Regions from separate parts of the Nocardioides sp. YIM B13467 genome, predicted to be linked through region 2. Evidence: riboswitches for the same ligand, from Rfam matches in the RefSeq annotation. Region 2 holds a riboswitch; the other holds the start of a gene.

Region 1 (6,073 bases), 230 kb from region 2:
ACGGTCACCATCCCGAAGATCCGGTTTCTCGAGGACAAGGGACTGATCAAGCCGGAGCGTACGCCCGCGGGCTACCGCAAGTTCTCCCGCCGTGATGTGGAGCGGCTGCGCTATGTCCTGAGGATGCAGCGCGACCACTACCTGCCGCTCAAGGTCATCGGTGAGCACCTCGACGCGATCGACCGCGGCCTCGAGCCGCCGGCGATCGAGGCGACCGTGCCAACGGTCCCGACAGTGGCCCTGACGCCCAGTGGCGCGCCGGGGGCGGAGTCGTTCCGGCGTACGGACAACATGCGGATCTCGCGACGCGAGCTCCTCAAGGTGGCCGAGGTCGACGACGCGCTGCTGACCGAGCTGGAGAAGATGGCGCTGGTGGTGCCGCTGCGCAGCGGTCACTACGACACCGACGCCCTCGCGATCGCGCGCACGGCCAAGGAGCTGGCCGAGTTCGGCATCGAGCCTCGTCACCTGCGCGGTATGAAGGCCGCCGCCGACCGCGAGGTCGGTCTCATCGAGCAGATCGTGGCGCCGCTGCGGCGCCCCGGGAACGCCGGAGCGCAGGGCCGGGCAGAGGAGATCGGCAGCGAGATCGCCTCGCTGGCGGTCCGTATGCACGCCACCTTGGTGAAGTCGGGACTGCGCGACCGCTGACTCGGTTCATGTCGCCGGTCAACCGGGCTGCTGTCGCGACCCGGAGACGGGTAGGGTGGATGTCATGCGCGAGGTCGATGTGCTCGGAGTCCGAGTGGAGATGCCCTCCAACCAGCCGATCGTGCTGTTGCGCGAGGTGGCGGGTGAGCGATACCTGCCCATCTGGATCGGCGCGGTGGAGGCGACCGCCATCGCCTTCGCCCAGCAGGGCGTGGTGCCGCCGCGGCCGCTGACCCACGACCTCCTCAAGGACGTGCTCGAGGCGACCGGCAACGAGCTCACCGAGGTGCAGATCACCTCGGTCACCGACCGCGTCTTCTACGCCAACCTGGTCTTCGCCTCGGGTGTCGAGGTGAGCGCGCGGCCCTCGGACTCGATCGCGCTGGCGCTGCGTACGGGGACCAAGATCGTGGTCTCCGACGAGGTTCTCGACGAGGCCGGGCTCGCTGTCCCGGCCGAGCAGGAGGACGAGATCGAGAAGTTCCGCGAGTTCCTCGACGAGATCACGCCCGAGGACTTCGAGTCCCACTAGGGCTGGATCACTCGCTCAGCGCGAGCATCGCCTTCTCATCGATCGTGTCTGCCTCCGCCTGGTAGACGATCATGCGCTGACCGCCGGTGCGGGCCAGCTGCATGACCTCGTAGGTGAGCGTCATCCGGCCCACCCGCGGATGCTCGAAGGTCTTCGTGCCGCCGCTGCGCTCACACACGTCGTAGAGCTCCCAGATCGCGGCGAACTCGGGCGACTTGAGCAGGAGCTCGCCCACCAGCGCGGCCAGGCGGGGTGAGTCGACGTCGGTGCCGCCGACGGCGCGCAGGTTGGCGACCGAGCTGGTCACCGTCTGGTGCCATGGGTCGAGCAGGTGTCGCCCGATCGGGTCGAGGAAGAGGTAGCGGGTCAGGTTCCGGTGCTCCCGCGGGCCGTCCCAAAGACCCGGGTAGAGCCGCCGGGCCGGCCGGTTGGCCGCCAAGATGTCGTTGTGCCTGCTGAACACGAAGGCGGGCAGCGGGCGCAGCGTCTCGAGCATGACGAGCACCGAGGGACGTACGGTCGTGTCGGTCGTCGCCTGCGGCACGCTGACGCGTCCCGAGGCGACCTCGGCCAGCTCGTGCAGGCGCTGATGGGCATCGCCGGTGAGGCGCAGTGTGCGAGCCAGCGAGTCCAGGACGGCCGTCGACGGGTTGGTCTCCCGTCCTCGCTCCAGCCGGGTGTAGTAGTCGACCGACACGCCCGCGAGAGCAGCGAGCTCCTCGCGTCGCAGCCCAGGAGTACGCCGCACGCCGGTGCCGGCGGGCAGACCTGCCTCCTCCGGGGTCACCCGTGCTCGGCGGGCGCGCAGGTAGCGCCCCAGCTCGGTCGCAGCCATGTCGCTCATCCCTACCAGTGTGCCGCAGGTCCGGCTCGGGTGAGGGGCCGTGTCACACCCACCCCTGGCGACACCCCGGCGTCGCGCGGTCTGCCTCTGCGCGCGAGGCGAGACCAGACTTTCGGGGACAACGACCTGGAGGAGGAGCACGATGACCGCAGTTGCCCACGAGGTGCCGAGCGGAGGCCCGGCAGCGGCGCCGGCGGGGAGCGTTCGAGCGCTGCTCGCCGCTCTCCTGGGGTTCACGGTGATCACCGTCGACGTCTCCGCGGTCAACATCGCGCTGCCCTATCTGCACCGGGACCTGGGTGGCGGGATGGCCGGGCTGCAGTGGGTCGTGGACGCGTACACGCTGATGTTCGCGGCGCTGATGCTCTCGGCGGGCGCGGTGACCGACCGCGTCGGACCGGTCCGGGCCTACGCCCTGGGGGTGGTGCTGTTCACCGTCGCCTCCGTGGCCTGCGCGGCCGCTCCGGTGATGCCGGCACTCATCGCGGCGCGGGTGCTCCAGGGTGCTGCCGCCGCGCTGGTGATGCCGGCGTCGCTGGCGCTGGTGCGGGTGGCGTACGACGACGCGCGGGCCCGGGGTCAGGCCATCGCCGTGTGGACCGTCGGCGGATCGGCGGCGATGGCGCTGGGTCCGGTGGCCGGAGGCCTGCTCAGCGAGTACGCCGGCTGGCGCTGGGTGTTCCTGGTCAACGTCCCGGTCGGGATCCTCATCGTGGCCCTGCTGGCCGGTCTGCGGATCCGGGCGGTGCGGCGCCGGTCGCCGCTCGACCTCCCTGGCCAGGCGCTCGCCGTGGTCGCGCTGTCGGCTCTGACGTACGCCGTCATCGAGGCCGGCCACGGCGGCTGGCACGCGGGCGCGCTGCTCGCGGCGGCGATATCGGTCTCGGCGGCGGGTGCCTTCGTCGTGGTCGAGCACCGCTCCGCGGCGCCGGTGCTGCCGCTCGGCCTGGTGGCTCGGGGCAGGGTGGCGGTCGCGCTGGTCTCCGGGTTCGGTATCAACTTCGGGTTCTACGGTGGGATCTTCCTGCTCGGGCTCTACTACCAGCAGGTGCGGGGCTGGAGCGGTGCCGAGGCGGGGCTGATGTTCGTCATCCCGGCGGCCATGACCACCTGCGCCAACGTCGTGGCGCCGCGCCTGGCGTACGTCGTGGGCCGGCACCCGCTCATCGTCGGCGGCCAGCTGATCCTCGCGGTGGGGATGCTCGCCCTGATCCCGCTCTCGACGACCACGCCGGTCTGGCTGGTCCTGGTGCTGCTCGTCCCGCTCGCCACCGGCGGCGCGCTGGCGATCACCCTCGTCACCGCCGACCTGATCGATGCCGTCGAGCCCGCCCGGGTGGGTGTCGCCACCGGCGCGCTGAGCACGTTCCGGCAGACCGGCGGCGCGATCGCGGTCGCCGTCTTCGGTGGTCTGGGTGCCGGTGCGACCGGGATCCTCACCCTTTCTGGGATGCAGGCATGTCTCCTCGTCGGAGCCGGCGTGCTGGTGCTGACCGCACTGATTGCGACCGCCAGGCGCCGAAAGGCTAAAGCTCTACTTGAGGGTTAGCCCCGACGACACGCCGGAGGGGGTTCTTTGACCAGGGCCCTTGCGGCGCTTACCTTGTAGTTGTCTCTGTTGTAACTCCAACGATGTGGTCCCCCCGCCGCAGCCGTTCATTCCCCGAGTGGAGTTACGCACAACGGAGTAGACGATGGAGGACATCGTGTTCGACCACGAGCAGAAGCCCGGCCACGGCGCCGACGACGCGCAACGCGCGGCGGAGCAGGCTGACGAGCAGGGCCTTCTCTTCACCGACGATGTCTCGCCCCTGCCGAGCGACACCGGTTACCGCGGGCCCACGGCCTGCAACGCTGCGGGGATCAGCTACCGCCAGCTCGACTACTGGGCTCGCACCGGTCTCGTCGAGCCGAGCGTGCGCGGGGCCACCGGTTCCGGCACCCAGCGGCTCTACTCCTTCCGAGACATCCTGATCCTCAAGGTCATCAAGCGGCTCCTCGACGCCGGCATCTCACTGCAGCAGATCCGCGCTGCCGTGCAGCACCTGCGTGAGCGGGGCACCGACGACCTGACCCGCGTCACGCTGATGAGCGATGGCGCCTCGGTCTACGAGTGCACCAGCAACGACGAGGTCATCGACCTGCTCCAGGGCGGGCAGGGCGTCTTCGGCATCGCGATCGGTGGCGTCTGGCGCGAGATCGAGGGCACGCTCTCCGAGCTCCCCAGCGAGCGTACGACCGAGGACGGCGAGCAGGTCGCCTCTGTGTCCGACGAGCTCTCCGCCCGCCGCGCGGCGCGCAACGCCGGGTGACGTAAACCTCACGTAACACTCGACCCCGAGGTCCCGCAGAGGCGGGGCCTCGGGGTCGAGTCGTTTATGCTGGTGGTGCTGACCATCCCGCACGGGAGAGCTCCTCTCGAAGGGGCGCCGAAGGGGCAATTCCTCCCCGGAAACTCTCAGGCATCCACGACTGTGCGGACCAGGCAACTCTGAAGCGGCGCAGATGCGGTGACAGAGGGGGAGGGCGTACGAGTTGTCTTAGATGCCCTCAGGAGCCACTGTGTCCGACACGCCCACTCTGTCCGAGCTCGACGCCGCCTCCCCGTTCGTGGAGCGCCACGTCGGACTCTCGGCCGCCGACGAGGCGACCATGCTCGCGCGGCTCGGGTACGACTCGGTAGCAGCGATGATGGACGCCGCCGTCCCGGCCGGGATCCGCTCGATCGAGTCGCTGGACCTGCCGGCCGCGCTGAGCGAGGCGCAGGTCGCCTCGCTGGCGCGGGAGATCGCGGCCTCCAACAAGCCCGGCGAGGCGATGATCGGACTCGGCTACCACGCCACCGTGACGCCGCCGGTGATCCGTCGCAACGTGCTCGAGGACCCGAGCTGGTACACCGCCTACACGCCCTACCAGCCCGAGATCTCCCAGGGCCGCCTCGAGGCGCTCATCAACTTCCAGACCATGGTCGGCGACCTGACCGGCCTGCCGGTGGCCAACTCCTCGCTCCTGGACGAGGGCACCGCGGCCGCCGAGGCGCTCGCGCTGGTGCACCGGGCCAACCGCAAGGTCTCCCAGAAAAATGGCGGGGCTCCGTTCGTCATCGACGCCGACGCCCTGCCGCAGTCGATCGAGGTCGTGAAGGTGCGCGCCGAGGCGATGGGCCTCGAGGTCGTCGTGGCCGACCTCTCGCAGGGCCTGCCCGAGGGCGACGTGATCGGCGTGCTGGTGCAGTACCCGGGCGCCTCCGGTCGCGTGCCCGACCTCAAGCCGGTCATCGAGGCCGCCCATGAGCGGGGCGCGCTCGCCGTCGTCGCCGCCGACCTGCTCGCTCTCACCGTCCTCGAGGCGCCCGGCACCCTCGGCGCCGACGTCGTGGTCGGCTCGACCCAGCGCTTCGGCATCCCGCTCTTCTACGGCGGCCCGCACGCCGGCTACATGGCCGTCCACGAGGGGATCGAGCGGCACCTGCCCGGTCGTCTCGTCGGCGTCTCCGTCGATGCCGAGGGACGGCCTGCGTACCGTCTCGCGCTGCAGACCCGCGAGCAGCACATCCGCCGGGAGAAGGCGACCTCCAACATCTGCACCGCCCAGGTGCTGCTGGCCGTCGGCGCCTCGATGTACGCCGTCTACCACGGCCCCGACGGGCTGCGGACGATCGCGACCCGGACCCACCGCTACGCCGCAGTCCTGGCCGCTGCGCTCAAGTCGGCCGGGCTCCCGCTGGTCTCGGAGACATTCTTCGACACGCTGGGTGTGACCGTCCCCGGTCGGGCGGCCGATGTCGTCACCGCGGCGCGTCGTCTCGGCGTACATCTTCGTCTCGTGGACGCCGACACCGTCGGCATCTCGACCTCGGAGGCGACGACTCGCTCGACCCTGTCGGCCGTGCTGAACGCCTTCGGCGTCTCGGGTGCGGACCTGGACGAGATCGACCGCACCACGGCCAGCGCGCTGCCTGACGGGCTGCTGCGCACCACCGACTACCTCACCCACGAGGTCTTCAACGCGCATCACAGCGAGACCCAGATGCTGCGCTACCTGCA
Region 2 (6,073 bases):
CCCGGCGGAAGGTCGACGCCGTCATCGTCGTGGGCTTCCCCGTCGAGGAGGCGGAGCGCCGAAGCCTCGAGCTGATGCTCGGCGTCCAGGTCGTCGCCGCAGGCGGCCAGCACGAGGTGTATCCGCACGTCTGCATCGACGACCTCAAAGCCGGTGGGCAGGCGATGGGACATCTCCTCGGGCTCGGCCACAAGCGGGTCGCGATGATCGAGGCGATAGACCCCGACCAGCCGCGCCAACCCTCCGGGCGAAGCCGCGCCTACCATCTCGCTCTGGCCGACGCGGGGATCAAGCCCGACCCGTCGCTCGTGGTCACCACCGATTGGGGTGGCGAGCAGGGCGCTGCGGCAATGGCCCAGCTGCTCTCGGCGCCCGAGCTCCCGACCGCCGTCTACGCTCACTCCGACGAAGTGGCCTTCGGCGCCATGCGCACCATCCGGGACGCCGGTCTGCGGATTCCCGAAGACATATCCATCATCGGCATCGACGACCATCCACACGCCGCTCTCCTGCACCTGACCACGGTCAAGCAGGACGCACGTCTGCAGGGCGTGCTGACCGCCCAGATGCTCCTCGGCCTGCTTCGGCACGAGGAAGACACTGCGCTGTCTGTCACGGTGGACACCCAGCTGGTGGTGCGTCGAACCACCGCCGCTCCGCGGCCCGCCTGATCGCATGCTCGTGTGTGCGGGAGCCGAGTGTGGCGAAGAACGCACTCCAAGCGCCTGCGATGCGGGACACACATCCGCTGTCAAAGGCCCGGATCTGGCTAGGCTGATGTCTTCGGTAAAAGGATGACAGGAGCGGCTGGGTAATGGATCAAGACGTGCTTCGGCACGCACCGCTTTTCAGCGAGCTGGACGACGAGTCGATGACGGCGATGCTCGCGATGATGGGTCAGACACGCCTCCGGCGCGGCGAGGTGTTGTTCCACGAGGGCGACGCCGCCGACCGGCTCTACGCGGTCGTGGACGGCAAGGTGAAGCTGAGCCGTGCCGCGGCCAACGGGCAGGACAGCCTGCTGGCGATTCTGGGGCCGGGCCAGGTGTTCGGCGAGCTGTCGCTCTTCGACCCCGGTCGGCGCTCGTCCACCGTCACGGCAGTCACCGACCAGGTCGAGCTCGCCTCGCTGTCGCACGACGACCTGCTGCGCCTGCTCGACGGGCGTCCGAGCGTGACCCGTGGGCTGCTCGCCCTGCTGTCGGGCCGCCTGCGCCGGGCCAACGACGTGATCGGCGACCTGGTCTTCGCCGACGCACCCCGCCGGGTGGCGAAGGCCCTGCTCGACCTCGCCGAGAGGTTCGGGGAGCAGACCGAGGAGGGCCTTCACGTACGCCACGACCTGACCCAGGAGGAGCTCGCGCAGCTCGTGGGCGCGGCTCGGGAGACGGTCAACAAGGCGCTCGCCGACTTCGCGGCCAAGGGCTGGGTCCGGCTGGAGTCGCGCTCGGTGATCATCACCGACATGGAGCGGATCGTCCGCCGCGCGGGCTGATTCCGCTGGTCAGAGGCTGACCCGGACCAGCTGGCGGAGCCGGCGAAGGCCCTCGGTGCTCGGCCGTTCGGCCGGGGCCAGGGCCTCCGCGAGACGCTGCCGGACCGGGTCGGTCTCGAGCTCCAGGCCGATGGCCACGAGCTCGCTCGCCGTGGTCGGCGTCCGCGTGGCGGCGATGTGGGCGCTGCGTCCGACGAGGTTCACCTGGTAGCTGCGCGGTCCCTGGCCGGTCGCGACGGCGATGGTCCCCTTGACCCGGTACGCCGTCGCCGGCGGCTCCTCGAGCAGGTCGACCAGTCGAGCCGGCTCGATGGTGCCCGGCGTCGTCACGGTGACCGCCCGGGCGTGCTGATGGGCCTCGTGGTCCTCGGCCGCCTCGCGCAGCAGCGCGGCGATCGGCAGCTCGTCGGGCGGGTCCTCGGGCACCGCGGCGTCGTAGACCAGCCGCGGGTCGATGCGGCCACCCACCGCGTACGCCACGTGGACCTCGGGGTTGTGCTCCCGCACGCGCTGCTCGATGCGGGCCAGGACCTCGGGTCGCTCGCCGGCCGGCACCAGGTCCGTCTTGTTGATCACGACCAGGGAGGCGGCCGCGAACCGGACCGGCGCCGGGCCCCGGCCGTCATCGAGGGTGTCGAAGTACGCCGAGGCGTCGACGACCTCGATGAGCCCACCGCGGCGTACACGCTCGACCCCGCTGAACCGGACCAGCCGGGCCAGCGTGCCGGGCTCGGCGATCCCGCTGGCCTCGACGATGACGACGTCGAGCGCGAGCCGCGGGTGGGTCAGCTTCTCCAGTGCATCGTCGAGGCCGCCGGCGTCGGGCAGGCAGCACAGGCAGCCGCCGGCGATCGAGGCCGGCTCGTCGATCTGCCCGGTGACGAGGCCGGCATCGACGTTGATGTCACCGAAGTCGTTGACGACCACGCCCACCCGGGCGCCGGGCTGGCGCAGCAGATGGTTGAGCAGCGTGGTCTTGCCCGACCCGAGATGGCCGGTGAGGATGACCACGGGAACCCGGTTGCTGGCGCTGGTCGGCATCGGGCCATCGTAGGGCCCGATGAGAACAGTTCCCGTTAATGGGGTCACGTCTTGACGACCGGGGTGGCCAGACCTTTAGGTTGTGCCGCACAACTTCACATCCGCCACTTGAACCGCAGCGGGAGAGTCCTTGCCCATCCCGGGTGAGGCGCCGAAGGAGCAAACCTCCCCAGAATCTCTCAGGCCCAATGACCGCTGTGGTGAGGCGACCTCTGGAAAGACAGGATCCGCTGGATCCTGCACCCACGGTGCAAATCGCCCCTTTCGGGCGGTGAAGCTCTCAGGTAGCGATGACAGAGCGGGGAGGTCACCCGTCCACGGGTGCCGCGGCTGTCGGCACCCATCAGCAGGGAGCCTCCCGCACATGACCTCACCCGTCCCTACCCCTCTGCATGAGCTCCACCAGGCGCTCGGCGCCTCGTTCACCGACTTCGCCGGCTGGAGCATGCCGGTCCGCTACGGCTCGGAGACCGCCGAGCACAATGCCGTACGCACCACCGCGGGCCTCTTCGACCTGTCCCATATGGGCGAGATCGAGGTGACCGGCCCCGAGGCGGGACGCGCCCTCGACCGCGCCCTGGTCGGTCGGCCGTCGAAGATCGGCCTCGGCCGCGCCCGCTACTCGATGATCTGCGCCGAGGACGGCGGCATCATCGACGACCTGGTCGTCTACCGGCTGAAGCAGGAGCGCTACCTGGTCGTCGCCAACGCGAGCAACGTCCACGTGGTCGCTCCGGCTCTGGTCGAGCGGGCCGAGGGGTACGACGCCGTGGTCCGCGACGCCTCCGCGGAGTGGGCACTGATCGCTGTCCAGGGGCCCGCCTCCGCGGCGATCGTCGCAGCCCTGACCGACCTGGACGTCCCGTCCCTGAAGTACTACGCCATCGACGCCGGCACGGTAGCCGGGGTCGACGTCCTGCTCGCCCGCACCGGCTACACCGGCGAGGACGGTTTCGAGATCTACTGCGCGCCCTCCTCGGCCACGGCCGTCTGGGAGGCGATCACCGAGGCCGGTACGCCGCACGGGCTGCTGCCCGCCGGGCTCGCCTGCCGCGACACGCTGCGGCTCGAGGCCGGCATGCCGCTCTACGGTCACGAGCTGAACCGCGAGACGACCCCCTTCGAGGCGGGCCTGGGCCGGGTCGTCTCCTTCGACAAGCCCGACGGCTTCGTCGGCGATGCCGCCCTGGCCGTACGCCGCGACGAGGGCCCGCGCAGCGTACTCGTCGGCCTGGTGGCCGCCGGGCGCCGTTCGCCGCGGGCCGGCTACGCCGTCGTGGACCCGGCCACCGGCGACGAGATCGGCGTGGTGACCAGCGGCTCCCCATCGCCGACTCTCGGACACCCCATCGCGATGGCGTACGTCAGGCCCGACCTCGCCGCTGCCGGCACCAAGGTCCATGTCGACGTGCGCGGCAGCCGCGAGGACGCCGAGATCGTCGATCTTCCCTTCTACTCCAAGAAATGAGCCAGGAAATGAGCACCGCCATGAGCAACCCGTCCCACCTGTCGTACACCGCCGAGCACGAGTGGATCGAGACCCGCGGCGATGTCGCGCGCGTCGGTGTCACCGCCTTCGCCACCGAGGCGCTTGGCGACATCGTCTTCGTCGAGCTGCCCGAGGTGGGCAGCAAGATCACCGGGGGAGAGAGCTGCGGTGAGCTGGAGTCGACGAAGTCCGTCAGCGACCTCTTCGCGCCCGCCGACGGCGAGATCCTCGAGATCAACTCGGCCGTCGTCGAGGATCCCGCGCTGATCAACAGCGACCCGTTCGGCGCCGGCTGGCTCTTCGAGATGCGTGTCTCGGGCGCTACCGACCTGCTCGACGCCGCGGCCTATGACGCTCTGATCGAGGAGTGAACCGTCGTGACCGCTGATCTCAGCGGCGCCCCCGCTCCGGTCGTGGCGATGACCTTGAGCACCTTCGACCTGTACTCGATCGGGATCGGGCCGTCCTCCTCCCACACCGTGGGACCGATGCGGGCGGCGAAGATCTTCGTCGATGGCCTCGTCGAGGACGGGCAGCTGGACGCGGTCACGCGGGTGAAGGCCGAGCTGTTCGGGTCGCTCGGCGCGACCGGACACGGGCACGGCTCAGAGGGCGCGGTCCTGCTCGGCCTCGAGGGTGAGGAGCCGGCGACCGTCGACACCCGGGCATCGTTCGGGCGGGTGGCGGCCATCCGCGAGCGCGGGGAATTGTCGCTCGGCGGTCACAGGAAGATCCGCTTCGACGGCGGCACCGACCTGGTGATGCATCGGCGCAAGAGCCTGCCGGGCCACCCCAACGGCATGGTGTTCACCGCTTACGACACCTCAGGGCAGGTGAGCCGCGAGCGGACCTACTACTCCGTCGGCGGTGGCTTCGTGGTCGACGAGCACGCGTCCGGCGCCGCCCGGATCGTGCCCGATCACTCGCGCGTCCGGTTCCCCTTCACCACCGGCGCCGAGCTGCTCAGCACCTGCGAGCGCGAGGGCTTCCGGGTCTCCGACCTCATGCGCGCCAACGAGCTGACCTGGCGTACGCACGACGAGGTCCGTGCCGGTCTCCTGGAGATCTGGCGGGTGATGGCGGACTGCGTGCAGGCCGGCTGCGACCGTGACCCGGTCAGTGACGGCGTACTTCCTGGGGGTCTGCGGGTCCCGCGCCGGGCGCCGCTGCTCTACCGCGACCTGGCTTCCGGAGCCGGCGCCCAGGACCCCTTCCGGGTCATGGACTGGGTCAACCTGTTCGCGCTGGCGGTGAACGAGGAGAACGCCTCGGGCGGCCGGGTGGTCACCGCTCCCACCAACGGCGCGGCCGGCATCGTGCCCGCCGTCCTGCACTACTGGGTACGTTTCGTGGCGCCGCGGGCCGGCCTGGACGAGGCCGCGATCGAGGACGGCATCGTCCGGTTCCTGCTCACCGCCGCCGCCATCGGGATCCTGTGCAAGACGAACGCCTCGATCTCCGGCGCCGAGGTCGGCTGCCAGGGCGAGGTCGGCTCGGCCTGCGCGATGGCCGCCGGAGCTCTGTGCGAGGTGCTCGGAGGCACCCCGGAGCAGGTCGAGAACGCCGCCGAGGTCGGCATCGAGCACAACCTCGGCCTCACCTGCGACCCGGTCGGCGGTCTGGTGCAGATCCCGTGCATCGAACGCAACGCCATCGCCAGCGTGAAGGCGATCAACGCCGCCCGCCTCGCCCTCAACGGCGACGGCTCCCACAAGGTCAGCCTGGACAAGGCGCTGAAAACAATGCGCGAGACCGGCGCCGACATGAAGGTCAAGTACAAGGAGACCTCCCGCGGCGGCCTCGCGGTCAACGTCATCGAGTGCTGAGCCCTCCCGGTGGTCGAGCTTGTCGAGACCCAGTCCCCGCTGGTCGAGCCGCCGGAGCAGCTAGGCGGAGGCGTGTCGAGACCAACACAGTCTGCCGCCGGCCTGCTTCAGTCCTCGGCCGTGAGGATCTCCAGGGCTGTCGCGGCGTCGATCCGGTCCCGGCCGGTCAGTGCGGTCCAAGAGGTGTCGTCCGGGGTGAGCCGGGTGCGTAGCGTCTGGAGC

What was found. A riboswitch is a leader RNA that binds a small molecule or an ion and turns the genes downstream of it on or off. The one in region 2 is predicted to bind glycine.
Region 1: it holds a riboswitch for glycine, as region 2 does, so the genes downstream of both, gcvP (aminomethyl-transferring glycine dehydrogenase) here and gcvT (glycine cleavage system aminomethyltransferase GcvT) in region 2, are expected to answer to the same signal.

What each region holds. Positions count from the first base shown of each region.
Region 1 covers NZ_JBHZPJ010000046.1:2,767,653-2,773,725, reverse strand. The annotation lists gene ACFX43_RS20355 (MerR family transcriptional regulator) at 1-651, shown strand, start outside; gene ACFX43_RS20350 (bifunctional nuclease family protein) at 716-1,183, shown strand; gene ACFX43_RS20345 (helix-turn-helix transcriptional regulator) at 1,191-2,027, opposite strand; gene ACFX43_RS20340 (MFS transporter) at 2,170-3,576, shown strand; gene ACFX43_RS20335 (MerR family transcriptional regulator) at 3,722-4,339, shown strand; glycine riboswitch at 4,422-4,512, shown strand; gene gcvP (aminomethyl-transferring glycine dehydrogenase) at 4,572-6,073, shown strand, end outside.
Region 2 covers NZ_JBHZPJ010000046.1:2,994,034-3,000,106, forward strand. The annotation lists gene ACFX43_RS21465 (LacI family DNA-binding transcriptional regulator) at 1-671, shown strand, start outside; gene ACFX43_RS21470 (Crp/Fnr family transcriptional regulator) at 815-1,495, shown strand; gene ACFX43_RS21475 (CobW family GTP-binding protein) at 1,505-2,536, opposite strand; glycine riboswitch at 2,646-2,741, shown strand; gene gcvT (glycine cleavage system aminomethyltransferase GcvT) at 2,901-4,004, shown strand; gene gcvH (glycine cleavage system protein GcvH) at 4,025-4,396, shown strand; gene ACFX43_RS21490 (L-serine ammonia-lyase) at 4,445-5,851, shown strand; gene ACFX43_RS21495 (hypothetical protein) at 5,959-6,073, opposite strand, start outside.